Regions from separate parts of the Cryobacterium sp. TMT1-62 genome, predicted to be linked through region 1. Evidence: predicted binding sites of a transcription regulator. Region 1 holds the regulator's gene; each other region holds the start of a gene.
What was found. The regulator LexA, encoded in region 1, represses DNA repair genes until DNA is damaged. The targets are predictions, from matches to a motif close to TCGAACANNTGTTCGA.
Positions count from the first base shown of each region.

Region 2: a site for LexA is predicted at 3,134-3,149, ahead of E3T34_RS00625 (DUF222 domain-containing protein). Genes of this name have one in related genera too.
Region 3: a site for LexA is predicted at 5,835-5,850, ahead of E3T34_RS13135 (DUF222 domain-containing protein). Genes of this name have one in related genera too.

Region 1 covers NZ_SOGZ01000015.1:31,088-38,014, reverse strand. Annotated here, with positions in the region: gene hflX (GTPase HflX) at 1-1,143, shown strand, start outside; gene E3T34_RS03510 (methylenetetrahydrofolate reductase) at 1,437-2,432, shown strand; gene metE (5-methyltetrahydropteroyltriglutamate--homocysteine S-methyltransferase) at 2,429-4,771, shown strand; gene lexA (transcriptional repressor LexA) at 4,965-5,669, opposite strand; gene E3T34_RS03495 (LysM peptidoglycan-binding domain-containing protein) at 5,953-6,309, shown strand; gene E3T34_RS03490 (histidinol-phosphate transaminase) at 6,359-6,927, shown strand, end outside.
Region 2 covers NZ_SOGZ01000002.1:113,017-119,943, reverse strand. Annotated here, with positions in the region: gene E3T34_RS00655 (globin domain-containing protein) at 1-308, opposite strand, end outside; gene E3T34_RS00650 (Rrf2 family transcriptional regulator) at 380-844, opposite strand; gene E3T34_RS00645 (septum formation family protein) at 867-1,418, opposite strand; gene E3T34_RS00640 (inositol monophosphatase family protein) at 1,422-2,276, opposite strand; tRNA gene E3T34_RS00635 (tRNA-Lys) at 2,400-2,475, shown strand; partial or broken gene E3T34_RS16830 (DapH/DapD/GlmU-related protein) at 2,935-3,084, shown strand; gene E3T34_RS00625 (DUF222 domain-containing protein) at 3,213-3,917, shown strand; gene E3T34_RS00620 (hypothetical protein) at 3,924-4,391, shown strand; gene E3T34_RS00615 (DinB family protein) at 4,528-5,040, shown strand; gene E3T34_RS00610 (response regulator) at 5,091-5,795, opposite strand; gene E3T34_RS00605 (sensor histidine kinase) at 5,788-6,927, opposite strand, start outside.
Region 3 covers NZ_SOGZ01000045.1:34,866-41,792, forward strand. Annotated here, with positions in the region: gene E3T34_RS13115 (DUF2993 domain-containing protein) at 1-723, opposite strand, end outside; gene argS (arginine--tRNA ligase) at 726-2,402, opposite strand; gene E3T34_RS13125 (iron ABC transporter ATP-binding protein) at 2,456-3,109, shown strand; tRNA gene E3T34_RS13130 (tRNA-Arg) at 3,278-3,349, shown strand; gene E3T34_RS13135 (DUF222 domain-containing protein) at 4,250-5,815, opposite strand; gene E3T34_RS13140 (GYD domain-containing protein) at 6,135-6,368, shown strand.

The DNA.
Region 1 (6,927 bases):
AAGCCCGACGCCAGCACCTACCTCGGCAAGGGCAAGGCCGAAGAGGTGGCCGGCATCGTCAAGGCGATGGGCGCCGACACCGTCATCGCCGACACCGAGCTGGCGCCCAGCCAGCGGCGCGCCCTCGAGGACGTCGTCAAGGTGAAGGTCATCGACCGCACCGCCGTGATCCTCGACATCTTCAGTCAGCACGCCAAGAGCCGCGAGGGTAAGGCCCAGGTCGAACTCGCCCAGCTCGAATACCTGCTTCCCCGCCTGCGCGGCTGGGGCGACTCGATGTCCCGCCAGGCCGGAGGCCAGGTGGGCGGCGCCGGTGCGGGCATGGGTTCGCGCGGCCCCGGCGAGACCAAGATCGAGCTGGACCGCCGGCGCATCCACACCCGGATGTCCCGCCTCCGCAAGCAGATCCTCGAGATGAAACCCGCTCGCGAGGCCAAGCGGGCCAACCGCAAGCGCAACGCCGTGCCATCCGTCGCCATCGTCGGCTACACCAACGCCGGCAAGTCGAGCCTGCTCAACCGCATCACCCGGGCCGGCGTGCTCGTCGAGAACTCCCTGTTCGCCACCCTGGACGCCACGGTGCGCAAGTCGACGACGGCCGACGGGCTGCTCTACACGCTGACGGACACCGTCGGGTTCGTGCGGAACCTGCCCCATCAGCTGGTGGAGGCGTTCCGGTCCACCCTCGAGGAGGTCGCCGACGCCAACGTCATCGTGCACGTCGTCGACGGCTCGCATCCTGACCCGGCGAGCCAGCTTGCCACAGTGCGCGAGGTCATCGCCGAGGTCGGCGCCCGGGAGATCCCGGAGGTCGTCGTCTTCAACAAGAGCGACCTGATCAGCGATGATGACGGGCTCGTGCTGCGCGGACTCTGGCCGAAGGGCATTTTCGTCTCGGCCCGCACCGGCGAGGGCATCGAGGAACTGCTCGCGACCATCTCGGACCTGCTGCCGCGGCCGTCGATCAGGCTCGAGTTGCTCATCCCCTACGAGCGGGGCGACCTGATCGCGGTGCTGCACGATCAGGGCACGGTGCTGTCCACCGAGTACGCCGAGACCGGCACCCGGGTTACGGCTCTGGTGACTGATGAGATTCGGGCGCTGTTCGAGCCGTTCGCCGTGCCGCCGGCCGTCACCGGCTGACCCGCCGGCTTCGCTCCGCGTACCTCGGCAGGCCTTCGCTTGCCGATGTCCGCACTCCTCCGGCCTGCCTGAGCCGCTCCGGCGCCAGCTGATGACATATTCGGTCACAGACCTGCCGGGCACCGGGCGTGCTTGTTAGGATCTTCTCAATCGTTGCCGCCGGTCTCCTGACCGGCGGCATGGAGCGACAGCCGAGCCCGGCACCCGCCCGCGAACGCCCGCCTGGCTTACCGGGCGGTCCGCGGTCGCCCGGCCCCCGGTGACTGACACTGGCAACTGTCGAATGAGGAGCAATGCCCCACACCTCGGATCCTGCATGCCGGAAAATCCCGTTCTCATTCGAGTTGTATCCGCCCACATCGGATGCTGCCACCTCCGTGCTGCACGCCACTATCGAGCGGCTGGCCGCGGCCGGCCCGGAATTCATCTCGGTCACCTACGGTGCGAACGGCTCCTCCCGGCGCTCCTCCCTGGACGTGCTCACCCACATCCTGCGCACCACCACCGTGGACCCGCTGGCCCACCTCACCTGCGTGGGCTCGTCCAACGCGGAATCGAGCCAGCTGATCCGGGAGTTTCTGGACGCCGGGGTGCGGAGCTTCCTGGCCCTGCGTGGCGACCCGCCGGAAGGCATTCGGGAGGGTGAGGCCTTCCTCGGCGACCTGGGCAGCGCCGCGGAACTGGTGCAGCTGATCCACCGGGTGCAGGCCGAGCGGGTGCCGTACCGCGAGGCCGTGATCCCGGGACTCCCTGCCGCCCGCACGATCAAGCGGGAACGGGAGAAGGTACGCATCGCCGTGGCCGCCTTCCCGAACGGCCACCCGCGCTCCCGGTCGGCCACTCAGGACATCGACGCGCTCCTGGCCAAGCAGGCCGCCGGCGCCAACCTGGCGATCACGCAACTCTTCTTTCACGCCGACCACTACCTCAGCTTCATCCTGCGAGCCCGTGCCGCCGGGGTCGAATTCCCGATCCTGCCCGGGATCATGCCGGTCACGAGCCCGGCCCGCCTGCGCCGCATCCTCGAGTTGTCCGGCGAGGAACTGCCGTCCGAGCTGGCGATCGCGCTCGAGGTGGAGCCGACGAAGGAAGGCCAGCGTGAGATCGGCATCCGCCAGGCCACCGAACTGGCCCGGGAACTCATCGCCGGCGGTGCCCCCGGGCTGCACCTCTACGCCTTCAACCAGCACGAGACCGTGCTCGCCGTGCTCGACGGCTGCGGTCTGCTCACCCCCACCCTGCCTGCTTCCGCACTGCCTGCCCCTCACCCCGTCAAGGAGAACTCATGATCCATTCTTCCGCCTTTCCCGCCTTTCCCGCCGGCACCATCCTGGGCTACCCGCGCATCGGGCCGCGCCGCCAACTGAAGAAGGCCGTCGAAGCGTTCTGGGCCGGATCGGTCAGCGCCGACGAGCTTGAAGCGACCGCGGCCGCCCTGCGCCAGAGCACCAGGCAGCGCCTCGTGCAGCTGGGACTCGGCCGGGACGACTCGTCCATCCCGGAATCCTTCTCCTACTACGACCAGATGTTGGATGCCCTGTGCACGGTGGGCGCCGTCCCCGCCCGGTTCGCGCATCTGCGGGGCGCGGACGGCCACCTCGACCTGGCCGGCTACTTCACCCTCGCCCGCGGCGAAGGGGAGAATCCGCCGCTGGAGATGACCAAATGGTTCGACACCAACTACCACTACCTGGTGCCGGAGATCGGCCCCGAGACCGAGTTCACCCTCGCCGGCACCCGCCTGGTGCGCGAGTTCGAGGAGGCGAAGGCGGCCGGATTCCTGACCCGGCCCGTCATCGTCGGCCCGGTCACCTTCCTGCTGCTGAGCAAGCCCAGCGACGAGGCCCCGGCCGGATTCAGTCCGCTTGACCGCCTCGACGACCTTGTGCCGGTCTACGCCGCCCTCCTGCAGCGGCTGCGCGCCGCTGGAGCCGAATGGGTGCAGCTCGACGAGCCTGCCCTGGTCAGCGAGAGCATCGACATCCCGAGAACGGATGCCCTCGCCGGCCTCCGCTTCGCCTACAACACCCTCGGCGCCCTCGCCGAGCGTCCCGCCCTGTTTGTCGCCGCGCCGTACGGCAGCCTCGACGACGCCCTACCCGTTCTTGCCATCACCCCGGTGGAAGCCATCGGGCTTGACCTCGTGCGGGGAAGCGTGCCGGCGGAGACCCCCGGACTAAACACGACCACTCTCGTGGCCGGCGTCATTGACGGCCACAATATCTGGCGCGGCGACCTGGCCGCCGCCTTCGACACGGCGGCCGGCCTGGTCCGCCTCTCGCCGCGGATCTCGGTTTCCACCTCAACCTCGCTGCTGCACGTTCCCCACGACGTCGACGACGAATCGGCGCTGGACGACGACCTGAAGACCTGGCTGGCCTTTGCGGATCAGAAGGTCGCGCAGGTTGCCACACTCGCCCGCGGCCTCAGTCTGGGTCGCCGTGCCATCGAGATCGACCTCTCTGCGGCCTCCGCGGCCCTCGACGCGCGGGGGGTGGCTCCCGGAGTCCACGATGGCGCCGTTCGGGTGCGCGCCGACGCGCTCGCTCCGGGCGACTTCACCCGGGGCGCCTACGCAGCCCGAGTGGCAGCCCAGGAGATGGCCCTCGGGCTGCCGTTCCTGCCGACGACCACGATCGGATCCTTCCCGCAGACCGGGGACATCCGTCGGGCCAGGGCGCAGCTGGTACGGGGGGTGCTGAGCACCGCGGACTACCGGGACCTGATGCGCGCCGAAATCCGCCGGGTCGTCTCGCTGCAGGAAGACATCGGCCTCGACGTGATCGTGCACGGGGAGCCGGAACGCAACGACATGGTGCAGTACTTCGCCGAGAACCTGGACGGCTTCGCGGTCACCGAGAACGGCTGGGTGCAGTCCTATGGCAGCCGGTGCGTGCGCCCGTCGATCCTCTGGGGTGACGTGTCCCGGCCGCGGCCCATCACGGTCGAGTGGTCGGCGTTCACGCAGGGGCTGACGCCCAAGCCCGTCAAGGGGATGCTCACCGGTCCGGTCACGATCCTCGCGTGGTCGTTCGTGCGCGACGACCAGCCGCTGGGCGAGACGGCCAGGCAGGTGGCCCTGGCCCTCCGGGACGAGATCGCCGACCTGGAGTCGGCCGGCATTCAGATCGTCCAGGTCGACGAGCCCGCGCTGCGGGAGCTGCTGCCGTTGAAGCAGAAGGACCAGGCGGAATACCTCGACTGGTCGGTGGGGTCCTTCCGCCTGGCGACGGCCGGTGCGGCCGCGGCCACCCAGATCCACACCCACCTCTGCTACTCGGAGTTCGGGGTGGTCATCGACGCGATCCGCAACCTGGACGCCGATGTGACCAGCATCGAGGCGGCACGCTCTCGCATGGAGGTGGTGGGCGATATCCGGTCCCAGGGCTTCGACCACGGTATCGGCCCGGGAGTGTGGGACATCCACTCGCCGCGTGTGCCGAGCGTGTCTGAACTCACCGACCTGCTCGAGCGCGCCGCGGCGGCCATCCCGGCCACCCGGCTCTGGGTGAACCCCGACTGCGGCCTCAAAACCCGCGGCTACACCGAAACCGTCCAGTCCCTGCACAACATGCTCGCCGCCACCCGCATCCTCCGCGCCCGCCTGACCTCCTCCGTCTCCTCCTGACCCCGCCTCCACCCACACAAAAGCCGGGCACGACACCAAGAACAGTGTTCGTGCCCGGCCCACAAGACCCGGCTCACAAGACCCGACCGAAATAACCATGGTGACTCAACACTCGCGCGTCTCCACGACGCTGGTCGAAACCGTCGAGACCAAGAGTCCGCCTGAAATGCTGATGTGCTTGAGTGCTGATGCCCTAAACCGACCGCAGCACTGCCACAACCTTCCCCAGAATCTCGGCGTGATCGCCGACGATGGGTTCGAAGTTGGTGTTGCGGGGCAGTAGCCAGGTGTGCCCGTCGCGCTGGCGGAAGACCTTGACGGTTGCCTCGTTGTCGAGCATGGCTGCAACGATTTCACCGTTTTCGGCGGTCTTCTGCTGCCGCACGACGACCCAGTCTCCGTCCATTATGGCGGCGTCGATCATCGATTCGCCCGACACCTTGAGCATGAACAGATCGCCCTTGCCCACCAGCTGGCGGGGTAGCGGGAAAATCTCGTCGATCTGCTGTTCGGCGGTGATCGGGATGCCGGCGGCGATGCGACCGACGAGCGGAACCATGGCGGCGTCGCCGACCTGCACTCCGGTGTGGAAACTTTCCGAGGCTCCGGCCGTCGTGTCTTCGGGCGACTGCGGAATCTCGATGAGCACCTCCAGTGCTCGGGGACGGTTCGGGTCTCGGCGGAGGTAACCGCTCAGTTCCAGCTGGTTGAGCTGGTGGGTGACGCTCGACAGTGACGACAGGCCGACGGCGTCGCCGATCTCGCGCATGCTCGGCGGATAGCCGCGTTGGCTGACCGAGCGCTGGATGACGTCGAGGATGGCGAGCTGCTTCTCGCTGAGGCTCTTGCGCCGTCTGGTGCCGCCCTTGTCGCGGGGACCGCTGGTGTTCTGTGCCACGTTCGTCGCTCCTCGTTTTGATTGATGCGCTGGCAGCAAGCAGCGAATGCCGCCGATTCACGCGAATGTCGGGGGTGCCTGATTGAGTGTCAATCAACAATCGAAACTGTATCCGCGTTGAGCTCATTAAACAAACATGTATTCGAGTGGGTCGGAATAAATATTTCAGAAACTACCGAATAAGGCTTGATTGTTCGAATAATCGAATATACATTCGGAACATAAGTTCGCATCCGGCTCTCCCGGCCGAGAGTCGGATGCGTCTTCTCACAGGAGGTATCACATGAGCACTGCACTTGAACGAGGCGCCCCCATCGCGACCGGACGCACCCGGCTCCGACTCACCCGGCGCGGTCGCGTCGTTTTCACGTCCCTGGCTGCCTTTCCGCTCGTGGCCGTGGCCCTGGCCGTCGCCCTCAACGGAGGCATCGCCGCCGCCGAGAACTCGACCGTCGCTCACGTGGCCTCGGCCTTCGACTACGTCACCATCAAGTCGGGGCAGTCGCTCTGGCAACTTGCCGAGACAATCGCGCCCACGTCCGATCCGCGCGAGGTGATCGCCGAGATTGTGAGCCTCAATCAGCTGCCGTCCGACAGCGTGCAGCCCGGTCAGCGGCTGGCGCTTCCGAACGACCTGTGAACTACCCGCGGCGAGCCCCCGCCGGTCTCACCCCGGTAATATTGGGGGAGTGACCAGTCTCAACGATCTGCCCCTTCGCGATAATCTGCGCGGACTCACTCCCTATGGGGCGCCGCAGTTGCACGTGCCGGTGGCTCTCAACGTGAACGAGAACACCCACGGCATCCCGGCTGAGGTGGCGCAGGACATCGTGGCGGCGTTGGCCGTGGCGGTCACGACCGTGAACCGATACCCCGATCGGGAGTTCACCGAGCTGCGGGATTCCCTCGCCCGTTATCTCGGTCACGGCCTCACCCGAAAGAACATCTGGGCCGCCAACGGTTCCAACGAGGTTCTTCAGCAGGTGCTGCAGGCCTTCGGCGGCCCGGGTCGGTCCGTGCTCGGCTTCGCGCCGACCTACTCCATGTACCCTCTGCTGGCCTCCGGCACCGGCACCCGCTGGATCGCGGGCGGTCGTGACGCAAAGTTCGAACTCTCCCCGGCCACGGCGCTCGAGTGGGTCGACCGGGTTGCCCCTGACCTCGTCTTCCTCTGCTCGCCGAACAACCCCACCGGCACGCCCCTGTCCCTGGAAACGATCGCGGCCGTCTACGATGCGAGCGACGGCATCGTTGTCGT
Region 2 (6,927 bases), on a different contig from region 1:
TTGTAGACGATGTCGTACTGCTCGGGCGCAATGGAGAGGGAGATGTGCTTGTGGGCGATGCGGGAGAGCATGGCCTCCGGCGTGGTGTCGGGGTTCTGCACCAGGTAGGTCGCGAAGACGGCGATACTTCCGGCCAGGGCCTGCTGCTGCGAGCCGTTTTTCTGGTTGGAGCGGCTGAAGAGGCCGTCGAAGAGGTCGGGGTGAGCGGTCAGCATCCGGCCGTAAAAGTTCTTCGCGATCTCGGGCATGCGCTCGCCCACCAGGGGCAGAGTCGCTTTGATGAGGGGCAGTGACTGGGTGGATAGCATGCAAACTCCAAGCAATTGAGGGACGTACCCAAAAGTATCATTTCAAATGCTTAATATCGGGTTGTATCCCATTACCCCCGATCGGCGCGGCGCGGCGGCAGGGGTGCCAGCGTGAGGACAACGGGAGCGGGGAAGCCGATATGGGGGAGAGCCGCGATCACAAGGTCGTCGAGTTCGGCGTAGAACGCCTCCCGTGCTCGTCGGAGCCCCCCGCGGAGTCCACAGCCGCCACTGAGCGGACAGTCACCGTGGGGCGTCTCACAGTCGGCGACATCGTCGCGGGTGTCGAGTTGGCGCAGCAGCCAGCCCACGGTGGCCGTTCGCCCGACCGGGCTGATCCTCACTCCGCCGGTACGGCCGCGCAGTGACTCCACGAGTCCCAGCTCGCGGAGTCGCATGACGGCCTTGCTGACATGGCTGTACGGGGTGGCCACCGCCTCGGCGATGACCCGCGAGGTCTGAAGCTCGCCGTCGGGGAGCGTCGCCAGGAACATGAGCGCTCGCAGGGAGACATCCGAGAAGGCATTGATCCTCATGGGTCAACAGTATGGCCGCGGGTCAGCGCGATGCGCCGGCCAGGGTGCCGGTCACGGCGCCGGCCGGGTCGGTGATCAGGCACGAGACGTCGCGGCTGCCCGGGCCGTTCGGGCTGGCCAGGACGTCGGCGTCGGCCCAGCTCTGCGCCGTGGGGGTGAGGTAGGCGAAATCCAGACTCGATGCCCGGTACTCGAGCAGCACGAAGTCCTCGAACAGGGAACCGCAGCCGGTTTCCGCCACTGCGGTCACGGCGTTGTCGCCGGGGAAGGCGTCGCCCGGCACCGGGAACCGGGCGAATACCTCGAACTCGTGGCTCTCGTCGCATGAAACCCGCGGAACGATCGATGCGTTCACGTCCAGTCCCTCCGAAACCTCACGCAGGCAGTCTCCGACGAGAAGGTCGGCCACAGCGGTGACCTCTCCGAGAGCGGATGCCGGCACGGCAGCCACGTTGCGGACCGGCGTCGGCAGCATGTCGCCGATCACGCTGCAGCCGGTGAGGCTGGCGGTCAGGACGCTGGCCGCAGCGATCAGCAGGGTCAGGGTTCCGGGGTGCGTGCGCGGCGGGATCATCGGTTAGCGGGTCGGCGCGCTCGGGGACGCGGGTGCATCCGTGGTGGTGGTCGCTGAGCCGAGGGCCCGCAGAGCCGGCTCGTGCAGCAGGCTGTTGGTGGCCAGAGCGCTGCCGTGCCAGGGGCCGGGCCGGCCGTCGGCGGAGGAGAACCGGCCACCGGCCTCCTGCACGATCGGGGCCAGGGCCGCGAGATCGTAGGGCTGCAGGTCGTGTTCCGCGACGATGTCGAGCAGACCCTCGGCGAGGAGCATGTACGACCACATGTCGCCGTAGGCGCGGGTGCGCCAGACCTGGCGGGACAGTGTGATCAGCTCGTCGAGGTGCCCGGTCTGGTCCCACTGCTGGATGCTGTTGTAGCTGAGCGAGGCGTCGGCGAGCTTGGCCACGCCGGACACGGCCAGGCGCACGGGGTCGGCGCCCGGCGTGCGCTCGTCGGTCATCCAGGCGCCGCCGCCGGTGCGCGCCCACCAACGCTTGCCGAGGGCTGGGGAGCTCGCCATCCCCACCACCGGATCGCCATCGACGGCGAGGGCGATCAGAGTGCCCCAGATCGGGATGCCGCGCAGGAAACCGGCTGTGCCGTCGATCGGATCGATGATCCATTGCCGCACGCTGGTGCCCTCGGTGCCGAATTCCTCACCGAGGATGCCGTCGGCCGGGCGCCGCTCGGCCAGGGCGGTCCGGATCGCGCGCTCCACGGCCTGGTCGGCATCCGTCACCGGGGTGCGGTCGGGTTTGGTCGTCACGACGAGGTCCATCGCGGTGAACCGGTCGCGCGAGATCGCGTCGGCCAGATCGGCGAGCTCGGTCGCGAGCTGGAGGTCGTCATCGAGGGAGTACTTCTGGGGCTGGGTCACAGACCAAGACTAGTAATTTTGGCGCGACTCTCCGGTTTGTACCGCGATTGGCGCCGAAGGTAATCGTGCTGTTAGTATCTAGAGTCGGTTCGGGTCACCCTGGGTCGGAGAGTAGAGAAACACGCACCTCTAGCTCAATTGGCAGAGCAACTGACTCTTAATCAGTGGGTTCCCGGTTCAAGTCCGGGGGGGTGCACCATCAGAAAAAGGCCAGGCTCGTTCCAAACGAGGCTTGGCCTTTTCTGTACCCGGTAGCCTGATATCCAGTCAACAGCACCTTCATCGTCAGGCGGAAAAAATCAGAGCTGCACGAGCCACCAAAGACAGACCCCACGCGGTGCGAATTTGGCACGACATCATCGTTAATTGGCTCCTGGCTACACCGCTGATCGTCAATGGAGCGCATCGGTCTCGGCTGCTCCACCTCGCCGGAATGAACGTCAGAAGTTCCAGAGTGCTGAAGGGGGTCACCTTTGGCTCCAGAATGGTCGTTCTAAAACCCGGCGCGTTCGTGAATGAGGGCTGCTACTTCGACGGAAATGAGCGTGTGGTCATTGGGCGCGCGGCTGTGGCCCAGGGCGTCCGCTTCGTCACAAGTACGCATGAGATCGGACCCAGCGAGTTCCGAGTCGGCCCACTGGTAACCAAGCCGATCCATGTCGGCGACGGCGCGTGGATCGGTGCTTTCGCCACAATCCTGCCCGGTGTCACGATCGGCAACGGGGCAATCGTGGCTGCCGGCAGTGTAGTGACCAAGGACGTCGAGCCCAACACCGTCCATGGTGGCGTGCCGGCTCGTCTGATCAGGTCGCTGGAGGGCTAGCCGACCGGAAGAGGGTGGAGTGGCCGCGCAGGCCTCGAACATGACTTCTAGAAACTTCCATAGATAAGTGACAGACTCTCAACTCTGTATGTCATGTTTGCTAGTTTCGAAACATGACAACCACCGCGGATGACCTCAGGCAGGCAACGGATGCCGTCGCCCTCCTCGGTTCCGTTTTCGCCGAAAATAAGGCCCTCGCCGATGCTGAGGTGCTGGCCGGTCAGAGGCCGATCGCGGCTGCTCGCCGCCTCCTCGACACCCGTTCGGCGCGGATGGCGGCGACCATCGCCCGGCGTTCGCGGCTGGAACCGGGCCACTCCGGTCTGGCCGCGCAGCAGGGGTTCCTCTCGCCTCAGGCGTTGATCCAGAAGGTGACCGGCTCGACGAAGAACGACGCGTTCAAGCTCGTCGCGGTCGGCTCGATGATGGCCTCAACTCTGAACGCGGACCACGTCTTCAAACTCGCGAGACGAATGCGCGACCGCCTCGACGAAGCCGGCATTGCCGCTCGGGAGAAGCAGGCCTACGACGACCGGTTCCTGAAGGTGTACCGGCTGGGAAACGGCAAGGTGCGCCTGAATGGGCTCTTCGCTCCCGAAGACGGCGAATTCGTGCTCTCCGTCTTCGATTCGGTCACCGACCCTCGCCGCGGAGGCGTGCGTTTCGTCGACAAGGAGAAGGCGGCGTGGGCGAAACGCCTGCAGGATGACTCGCGCAGCACGGATCAGATCGCCGCGGATGCCTTCGTGCAGCTGCTGAAGATCGCCGGTGAGGCCGACCAGGGGCGGGTGTTCGGTGGCCGCCGCCCGTCGGTTTGAGTGATCGTGGCCGGAACGGCCCTCGAAACGGGTCAGGCGGGTCAGGCAGGGCAGATCGAGGGAAACCCGGTCCCGATCTCGCAGGACACCATCGACCGGCTCCTCTGCGACACCGGAACCCGCGGCATCCAGTTCAGTGAATCCGGCGACATCATCAACGTCGGCCGCGACGAACGCCTCTTCACCGAAGCCCAGCGGGCCGCAATGGGCGTTCGCGACGGCGGATGCCGCTGGGTCGACTGCGACAAATCACCAGCCTGGAGCGAGGCCCACCACATTAACGAATGGGTGAAAGACAACGGCTACACCGACCCCGCCGACGGGGTACTGCTCTGCCACCCGCACCACCTGCTGTTGCATAATCAGCACTGGAGCATCATCCGCACCGGTAACGACTACTGGCTCCGGCCGCCGGTCGGAGTCGACCCCGAACAAACCCTGATCGCACTCCCGAGCAAACGGGCGCAACCGTAATCCAGCTGCTGGGCGGTGGGCCTCGACAGGCTCGACCACCGCCAGGTAGCAAGCCGGGGCTACTCTGGCTCCGACGCGGGACACATCGGGGCCACCAACCGAGGCACTGACGAGGCACTCGGCGTAAGGAGAACCGATGCTGTCGAGCTACCTGATCGCCGAGGCCTACGCACGTGTCCGGAGCATCGTGCATGTCGTGCTCGTGGATGCCGACGAAGAGCTGCTGACCTTCCGGCCCGACCCGGAGGCGAACAGCATCGCGTGGTTGATCTGGCACCTGACCCGGGTGCAGGATGACCACCTGGCCGAGCTGATGAACGAGGACCAGCTCTGGGACAGCGCCGGCTGGGCCGACAGGTTCGCGTTTCCCTTCGCGCGGGCGGCCACCGGCTACGGCCAAACCGCCGAGGAGGTTGGGCAGGTGCGCGCCGGCGCATCCGTTCTGGCCGGCTATCTCGACGCGGTGCACGCCCGCACCATCGCCTGGCTGCCCACTCTCACCACGGCAGATTTCTCCCGGGTCGTCGACACCCGCTGGACCCCGCCGGTCACACTCGCGGTGCGCCTGGTCAGCGTGCTCTCCGACGACCTGCAGCACGCCGGCCAGGCCGCCTGCGTGCGCGGCCTGGCGGAGCGCGCCGGCCGCTGAGAGAGCCACGCCGGGAGTGCTCACCGCGCGGCCGTGACTGCACGTGCGCGCTACAGCCGCTTCCAGACGTATTCGTTCTCTGGCCGCCCCGGCGTGCCGTAGCGCGGCGACCGCTCGAGCGAGCCGGTGTCGGCCAGATGCTCAAGGTAGCGCCGGGCGGTCACCCGAGAAATGCCGAGCTGCTCCATCACCTCGCTGGAGGAGACCGGAACGGTTTGCAGCTTCAGGAACTCGATCACCGCGCCCAGGGTGCCCTCGGACAGACCCTTCGGCCGCGGCAGCTCGGTGGGCGTGCGCAGGCTCGCGAACGCCAGGTCCACGTCGGTCTGGCTGGTCATCGCGGACAGGCCGCCCAGCTGAAGCCGAAAGTCCCGATACTGCACCAGCTTCTGCGCGAAGGTCGAATAGGTGAACGGCTTGATCAGGTATTGAACAATGCCGGCCGCCACGGCGCCGCGCACGATGTGCAGTTCGCGCACCGCCGTGATGGCGATGATGTCCGTGGTCAGGCCGGCCGCGCGCATCCGTCGGCTCACGTCGAGGCCGTGCAGGTCGGGCAGGGTCATATCCATCAGCACCAGATCGATGGGCTGCCCCGCGGTGACGGCCGTAGCCAGGGCGCGCAGGGCGGAATGGCCGTCGCCGACGGTGCCCGCGTGCACGAAACCGGTCAAACGCCCGAGGTAGGCGGCGTGCGCCTCGGCCGCAATGGCTTCGTCTTCGACGACGAGCACCCGGATGTCCCGGTCAGTCATGCGATCCGCCCATCGTCGCCGCGAGGTCGGGTTCGATGCCCGCAGCGGGCTCCTCCGGCTGCCGGGGGAGGGTGACCGTGAACACGGCCCCCTCGCGGCGGGTGATGCTGAGGCTGCCGCCGAGCCGGTTGACCGTCTGCCGCACCAACGCCAGTCCGAGGCCGCGGCCGAAACTGCCGGGCTCCTTGGTGCTGTAACCGCGGCGGAGGATGTCGGTCACGGCGTCCGGGTCGACGCCGGGCCCGGTGTCGGCCACCTCGATCGCCACCGACGAGGGCGTGGAGCCGACCGAGAGGTGCACCCGGCGGGGTGCCTCGCCGCCGGCGGCCGCGTCGAGTGCGTTATCGACCAGGTTGCCCACGACCGTGACCAGGTCCTGCGCCGTCAGGCCGGAATCGGCGAGGGTTCCGGCCGCCTCAACCGTGAGCAGCACGCCCAGCTCGCTGGCTTGGGCGAACTTGCCCATCAGCAGGGCGCTGAGCACCGGTTCGTCCACCGAGTCGAGCATGTCATCGGTGAGTTGCTGGCTGAGCTCCAGGTCTTTGGTGGCGAAATCGAGGGCCTCGGCGCCGCGCCCGAGTTCCATCAGGGACACGATGGTGTGAAGCCGGTTGGCGTGCTCATGGGTCTGGGCGTGCAGGGCATCCGAGAGGGTGCGCATCGACCGGAGCTCGCTGCCCATTGATTGCAGGTCGGTGTGGTCGCGGATGGTCGCAACCCAGCCCATCGGCGCGGGTTTGGTGCGGCCGCTGCCCGGTTTCAGTGCCGGCAGCTGGCTGACGACCAGCACGCGCGTGTCGGTGACGTGGATCTCGTCGGTGGCGGGGCGGCCGCTCTTCAGTAGCTCGGCGAGCGCCGGGGGAAGGTCGAGATGGTCAAGGCTCTGCGTGGCGGCGGAGGATGCTCGGCCCTCAGTCGGTGAGCGCGGCGGCAGGCCCAGCAGCCGGGCAGCCTGATCGTTGTAGAGCACGACCTCGCCCGTGAGAGTCACGAGTACGAGACCCTCCCGCACCGAATGCAGCACCGAGTCGTAGTAGACGAAGAGCTGGGCGAGCTGCTCCGGTCCCCAGCCGAGCGTGACCCGGCTCAGATAGCGACCGAGCAGCCAGGCGGCGAGGGTGCCCGTGGCTAG
Region 3 (6,927 bases), on a different contig from region 1:
GCTCGACTGCAGCGTGACTCGCGCTCGATCCACGGTCACGTTCACTCCGGCGAGGGTGACCCCCTCGGGGAGGTACTGGGCCACGCAGATGCGGAGCGGTTCCTCACCCAGAACACGAGACAGCAGGTTGCCGGCATCGATGCTGCCGCCGCCTGAGGTGACGCTGGCACCGCTCGGCGTGAGCAGCAGTGCGTCGGCGTCCACGCTCGGCGTCGCCGAGGCGCGGTAGCCGATCGGGAAGCCGAGCACCTCCAGGCTGCCGCTGTAGCTGATCTCGTCCTTCCCGAGTTCGACGCCGGCGTCGGGGACATTGCTCGGCAGAGCCTGGCTCAGCAGGGTGTTGAGGGCGTCGGGTTCGAGGTCGATGATGCCGCGCACGTCGCCGACGGACTGGGATTGGTCGAGCGGGACATCCGTCGCCACGACGTGCACGGATGCCGGCACGCCGTCCACGGTCAGGGTGCCTGATTCCAGGGCCACCCGGTCGAAGCTGCCGCCGAGGTACTGCGCGATGACCGACAGGCCTCCGATGGAGACGGCCACGTCCCCGGTCACGGTGTCGGGCAGGTTCGAGGCGATCTCCTGCTCGATCTGGCCCTCGGCGTAGCTGCGCAGGCCCCCGTCGACGAAGAAGAAAGCAGCGACGAGCCCGACCACGACCAGACCCGCGACGATGAACGCCCCGAGCCCGCGACGACGGGATTTCCTGGCGGACGCGTCCATGCCTACATACGTTCCGGTGCGGAGACGCCGAGCAGGCCGAGGCCGTTGCGGATGACCTGGCCGGTGGCGTCGTTGAGCCAGAGCCGGGTGCGGTGCAGGTCGGTGATCGGTTCGTCGCCAAGCGGGATCACCCGGCAGCTGTCGTACCAGCGGTGGTAGTAGCCGGCAACCTCTTCGATGTAGCGGGCGATACGGTGGGGCTCACGCAGTTCGGCGGCCTGCGCGACGACGCGCGGGTATTCCTGCAACACGCCGAGCAGGGCCGATTCGCTGTCGTGGGTGAGTAGCTCCGGGGCGAATGCGGTGCGTTCCACCCCCGCGGTGGCCGCGTTGCGGGCGACCGAGCAGGTACGGGCATGCGCATACTGCACGTAGAAGACCGGGTTCTCGTTGGAGCGCTTGCCGAGCAGGTCGAGGTCGATGTCGAGCTGAGTGTCGCTGCTGGAGCGCACTAGGGAGTAGCGGCCGGCGTCCACGCCGACGGCGTCGACGAGGTCGTCGAGGGTGACGATCGTTCCGGCGCGCTTACTCATCCGCACCGGTTCGCCGTTGCGCAGCAGGTTGACCATCTGGCCGATCAGGATCTGCAGGTTCACACCGGGCACGTCGCCGAACGCCTCGACCATGGCCATCATGCGGCCGACATAGCCATGGTGGTCGGCGCCGAGCATGATCAGGTTCTGGTCGAAACCGCGCTCACGCTTGTCGAGGTAGTAGCCGAGGTCACCGGAGATGTAGGCCGGTTCGCCGTTGGAACGGATGATGACGCGGTCGCGGTCATCGCCGAACGTGGTCGTGCGCAGCCAGATGGCCCCGTCTTCTTCGAAGATGTGGCCCTGTTCGCGCAGCCGTTCGATGGCCCGGTTGACGGCGCCGGACTCGTGCAGGGAATCTTCGTGGAAGTACACGTCGAAATCCACGCCGAAGCCGTGCAGCTTCTCCTTGATCTCGGTGAACATCAAATCGACGCCGACGCTGCGGAACACTTCCTGCTGCTCGTCGCGGGCCAGCACCGCGATGTCGCCTTCGTGGCTGGCCACGACCTGGTCGGCGATGTCTCCGATGTAGGCGCCGCCGTAACCGTCTTCGGGGGTGGGCTCGCCGAGGTAGCCGGCGAGCACGCTGCGGGCGAAGCGGTCGATCTGCGAGCCGTGGTCGTTGAAGTAGTACTCGCGGGTGACGTCGGCGCCCTCCGCCTGCAGCACCCGGGCCAGGCTGTCACCCACGGCCGCCCAGCGCACGCCGCCCATGTGGATGGGGCCGGTGGGGTTGGCGGACACGAACTCGAGGTTGATCTTGAGGCCGTCGTAGAGGTGCCCGGTGCCGTAAGCGGGGCCCGCATCGACGATGGTCTTGGCGAGTGCGCCGGCGGCGGCGGCCTCGAGACGGATGTTGATGAAGCCGGGTCCGGCGACGTCCACCGAGGCCACGTCAGGAAGCTGTTCCAGGCCGGCAGCCAGTTCGGCGGCCACCTCGCGCGGGTTGGAGCCGAGTGGCTTGGCGATCTTCATCGCGATGCTGGAGGCCCAATCACCGTGGTCGCGGTTTCTCGGACGCTCGAGGGTGACATCCGCCCCGGTCAGGTTGACGTCGGTCACGTCGATTCCGGCCTCGCGTCGACGCTCGCTCAACTGGAGGATGAGGTCTAGCAGGGATTGGGAAAGCTCAGCGGGAGTCACGACTAGCAAGCTTACCGGCCCGGTCACAGACAACCCTCTTGGTAAGGTCAAGCGTGACTCACTCCCTCTCGCCCAGACTCCCGCGCGGACGGCTCCTGCGCACCACCCTTCTCCTTGCCACCGGCACGGTCGCCGTCGTGGCGCTGGCTGCCTGCGGTTCGGGTTCCACCCCGGAAAGCAGCCCGTCGGCAGCGTCGCCATCAGCTACTCCCGGGTCGACGTCGGACGCGACGCAGACACCGGGGCCCACCGCGACGCCGACGCCCACCCCCACGGCAGCAGGCACCCCGGTCACATTTACCTGCGACCAGGTGCTCACCCTCGACAACGTCTACGCCTTCAACCCGAGCTACGGCACCGCCCCCGGTTTCGAGCCGACCATCGCCGCGGGTCAGACGGCGGCAGAGTACCAGGGGCTGAATTGCGGACTGCTCAATCAATCCAGCGACGGAACGATCGAGGTCTCGGTGACCCAGCCCAACGACGTGCTGCTGTCGCAGCTGAAGAACGATGCCATCAGCTCCAGCCAGATCGTTCCCACGTATGGCACGCCGCCCGCCGTCGAGGGCTATTTTTCGGCTGCCGGCGGCATTGGTGTGGCTCAGGTCTTCACCTCCACCTACTGGATCACGGTGGGCTCGAGCGAGTTCGTCGAGCCGGGCGACGCCGAGTCACTCGTTTCCGCGGCGATCGCGAACCTGCAGTAACACGCCCGGGCGGACCGCGCGGCGGAACCCACCTGAACCTGCCCGAACCTGCCGAATTCGGCCTTTCCGGTCGAGTTCGGATGGTGTGCCGGGCGGGCTCGACCGCATCCGTCGAACTCGATGCGGAACATCGCCTGCCCGGATGCTGATAACCTAGTGTTTTCCCTGGCCCCCATAGCTCAGGGGATAGAGCACTGCCCTCCGGAGGCAGGGGCGGCAGTTCGAATCTGCCTGGGGGCACAACTGTCAGAGTCCGTGCGAACACTCGGGTCGCGGGCTAATCGGCGACACGATCTCAAGGTTTTGTCACGCCGTTTGCCCACACTGGCCCACAGCTCCTCGCCGCCGACTCTGATGCCTTGCCGCTCGCCTACGCCCGGATGCGTGACCCGGTAGGTGTGCGGCATGAAGCCCTCGCCGACGAGGCTCGGCGTCGCTATGCCGTGGTCGCACCGGTCACCCGCGCCACCGACAGGTCAGCGATGACCATTGAGCCACACCGGGACGGGACCGCCGCCATCCGATGGGTACGCCGATCAGCTGAGGAGCGCGACGGGATCACGTGGACGTCGGCGCCCGCGGCGGTCGGTCGGGTCTGGGAGCACGTCGTCGGAGCCCCACCGCAACGACTCGAGACCGCGGTACTTACAGACGATGGCCGGGGACGGCTGCCACCAAGACCTTCCCCCCGTTCGAATCCGGAAGCAGCGTGGTTGCCGTGCCCCGGCCCCTCCGGAATCGCGTGCAACGCGGAGAATACCGCTACCGCCTCTGAAGCTGCGGGCCCGGTGGTGGACCGATTCGACGGAGATTCTGGTCTGAAACCACATTTTTGGGTTTCCTGGGGCAGTTTCGGGCAGAATCTCCGTCGAATTCGTTCGGGAGAGAGTTGCTGCTCAGCCAGTGACGAGAAGACACGGGAGTCCCGGAACGCTCGCTCGGGAACCACGGACCGCTCCCTGAGAAGTCGCGGAACCCACGCTCATCCCGCGTCGCGGTCGATCGCCTGTGCCGGTTTGGGAGCAACTGCCCCGCCCCTTGACCCGCCCCTGCCCGCGACGCGGGTCGAGCCCGTCGAGACCCGGTTAGGAACCCACTCGAGGTTCCCGCGACGCGGATCGAGCCCGTCGAGACCAAGCGCTACAGCGCTGCCCTCTTGCTCGGCAACGCCACCAGCGTCTGCTTGGGGTCTACCTCGATCGGTGGCCTAAGCCAGTACTGCGTTCCGGTGCGGCTGATCGTCCAGTGCTGGTTGTGCAGCAGCAGATGGTGGGGATGGCAGAGGAGTACCCCGTCGGCAAGGTCCGTACATCCGTTGTTTTTGAGCCACTCGTTGATGTGATGCGCTTCTGCCCACGCTGGCGGTTTCTCACAGTCGATCCAGAGGCATCCGCCGTCGCGTACTGCCATTGCGGCGCGCTGTTTCTCGGTGAAGAGTCGTTCGTCGCGGCCGACGTTGATGATCTGGCCGTTGTCGTCGACTTTGATGCCGCGGGTGCCGGTGTCGCAGAGCAGCCGGTCGATGGTTTCCTGCGAGATGGGGACCGGGTTGCCCTCGAGCTGCCCATGAGCGGCCCCTTCGGCGGGTTCGACGGGTTCGACGGGTTCGACGGGTTCGACGGGTTCGACGGGTTCGACGGGCCCAGATTCGCCCGTTTCAGTCTGGACGGTCGTCGGCGCCGGCCCGGTCTGGCCCGGCTGCCCGGTCTCACCGGTCTGACCGGCCTGGCCACCTTTCAGCGCCTTCTCGGTCACGATCACGCGCACCGAGGGTCGGCGTCCGCCGAAGACCCGGCCCGGGTCGGCCTCGCCGGCGATTTTGAGCAGCTGCACGAGGGAGTCCGCGGCGATCTGTTCGGTCGTGCGGAGGTCGTCTTGCATCTTCTTTGCCCAGGCTGCCCGCTCTGCGTCCACGAATCGCACCCCGCCGCGGCGCGGGCCCGTGATCGAGTCGAAGGTGGAGAGCACGAACTCGCCGTCTTCGGGCGCGAACAGCCCGCTGAGTCGTACGGTGCCGTTGCCCAGCCGGTAGACCCGCAGGTAGCGGTCGTCGTGGGCCTGCTTCTCGCGGGCGGCAATGCCGGCCTCATCGAGCCGGTCGCGCATCCGTCTCGCCTGCTTGAACACCTGATCGGCATTCAGCGACGACACCTCCGCCAGGAGCGCTTCCAGCGCCACCGCGAGCTTCTCGGCGGTGACCGAGGCATCGATTTGGCCGAGCCCCGCGCGGATCGACTCGGCCGCGTCAACCGAGAGCGTGCCGGCGGTGACGGCCCGGGCGATCGGCGCCTGCCACGGCACCTTCGCCTCGACCTCGGCGACCTCGGCGGCATCCGCGTCGGGCGTCGAGAGCGCCGCCTCGACGAGCCTGTCGGCCGCCTCGGCATCGGCCATCATGGTGCCGACTGCGACCAGCTTGTAGGCGTCGCCCTTGGACGAGCCGGTCGAGTTCTGAATCAGGGCCTCCGGCGAGAGGTACCCCTGCTGCGCCGCCAAACCCGAGTGCCCGAGCTCCGGTCGGGAACGTTCGGCGATGGTCGCCGCCATCCAGGCAGCATAGGTATCGACGAGACGGCGGATCGAAGCGATTCGCTTCTGACCGGCCAACACCTCGGCATCAGGAAGGGCCGAGAAGTCAGCGCATGACGAGCCCAGCAGGGCCACGGCATCGGCCGCCTGCCTGAGGTCTTCCGCGAGGTCGGTCATGTTACGAGGATACCTCATTACGAACACATAGTCGAGTGTTTCTCAGATAATTGAGGATTTTTGAGGATTGAGTTTCGAAGTCCTGTCTGTCAATCTTGGGAGCATCGCTTCGGGTCTCGCCCAGCTCGACCACCGGGTCGAAAGCCCTCTGAGGCTGGGCGGCCGCACCGTTGCCCCCGGGAACAGGCGGGCCTACCATGTGTCGCAGCCCCACTTCGGGGACCGAGCGTCGTTGCCGTGCCTCGGCGGGTTGCCGCACACAGGTCTCGGGCATTGCTCCGGATGTCCGCGTCCTGCACATCACAGGACGGGACTGACCATGAGCAAGTATCTATTTGGAGCGAACTACGTGGGCGAGGGCATCAGGGGCCTCATGCGCGAAGGCGGCACCGGCCGTCGGGAGGCGCTGGTCGCAGCCCTCAAATCGGTGGGTGGGTCGGTCGAGAGTTTCTACTACGCCTTCGGGGAGACCGGCGTTCTGGGGGTCATCGAGGTTCCGGAGCCGTTCGACGCCGCCAAGAAAACGCCGGCGTATCGGGCTCCCGGCCAGTAGGTCTGCAGCGGTGTTCTTCCGCTCTAGCGGCGCATCCATGGGCACTCGGATGCGGTGACGCCCCGAGCCGGATGGCTACCGGCTGACACCTACTCCACCCAGTTGCCCGGAACGACGACGACCAGTCTGCAGCGCGGACATCGGTGACAGGACTCGAGCCCCTGAGCGGTGTCTACACCGTCGGGGGTCATTTCGGCCCCGCACGCCGGACACACCGGGCCGTCACCGTCGAAAGCGAACTCTTCCATTACTCCAGTCTGCGGCATCCGTGCGGGCCGGTGCCGCGGCAACCGTCTCGCGCGCAACGGGCGCAGCGGCGCAGTTCCGGCGCGACGCCGATTGGCGGCGACGCGGACGGGGAATCGGCACGCGACGCGGAAAGGGAAGCAGTGCGGGGAACGAACGGGCACTGTGCGATGCTGGCCGAATCGACGATTGGGGGCTCTCAGTGGTGCGTGACCACGGCTCCGAAGACGCGTACTCGCTGGTCCAGCGCGATCCGGCCTACCTCGCGGCGGTTCGGGTCGCTTACTCGGCAGAGACGAACGTGCTCAACGCC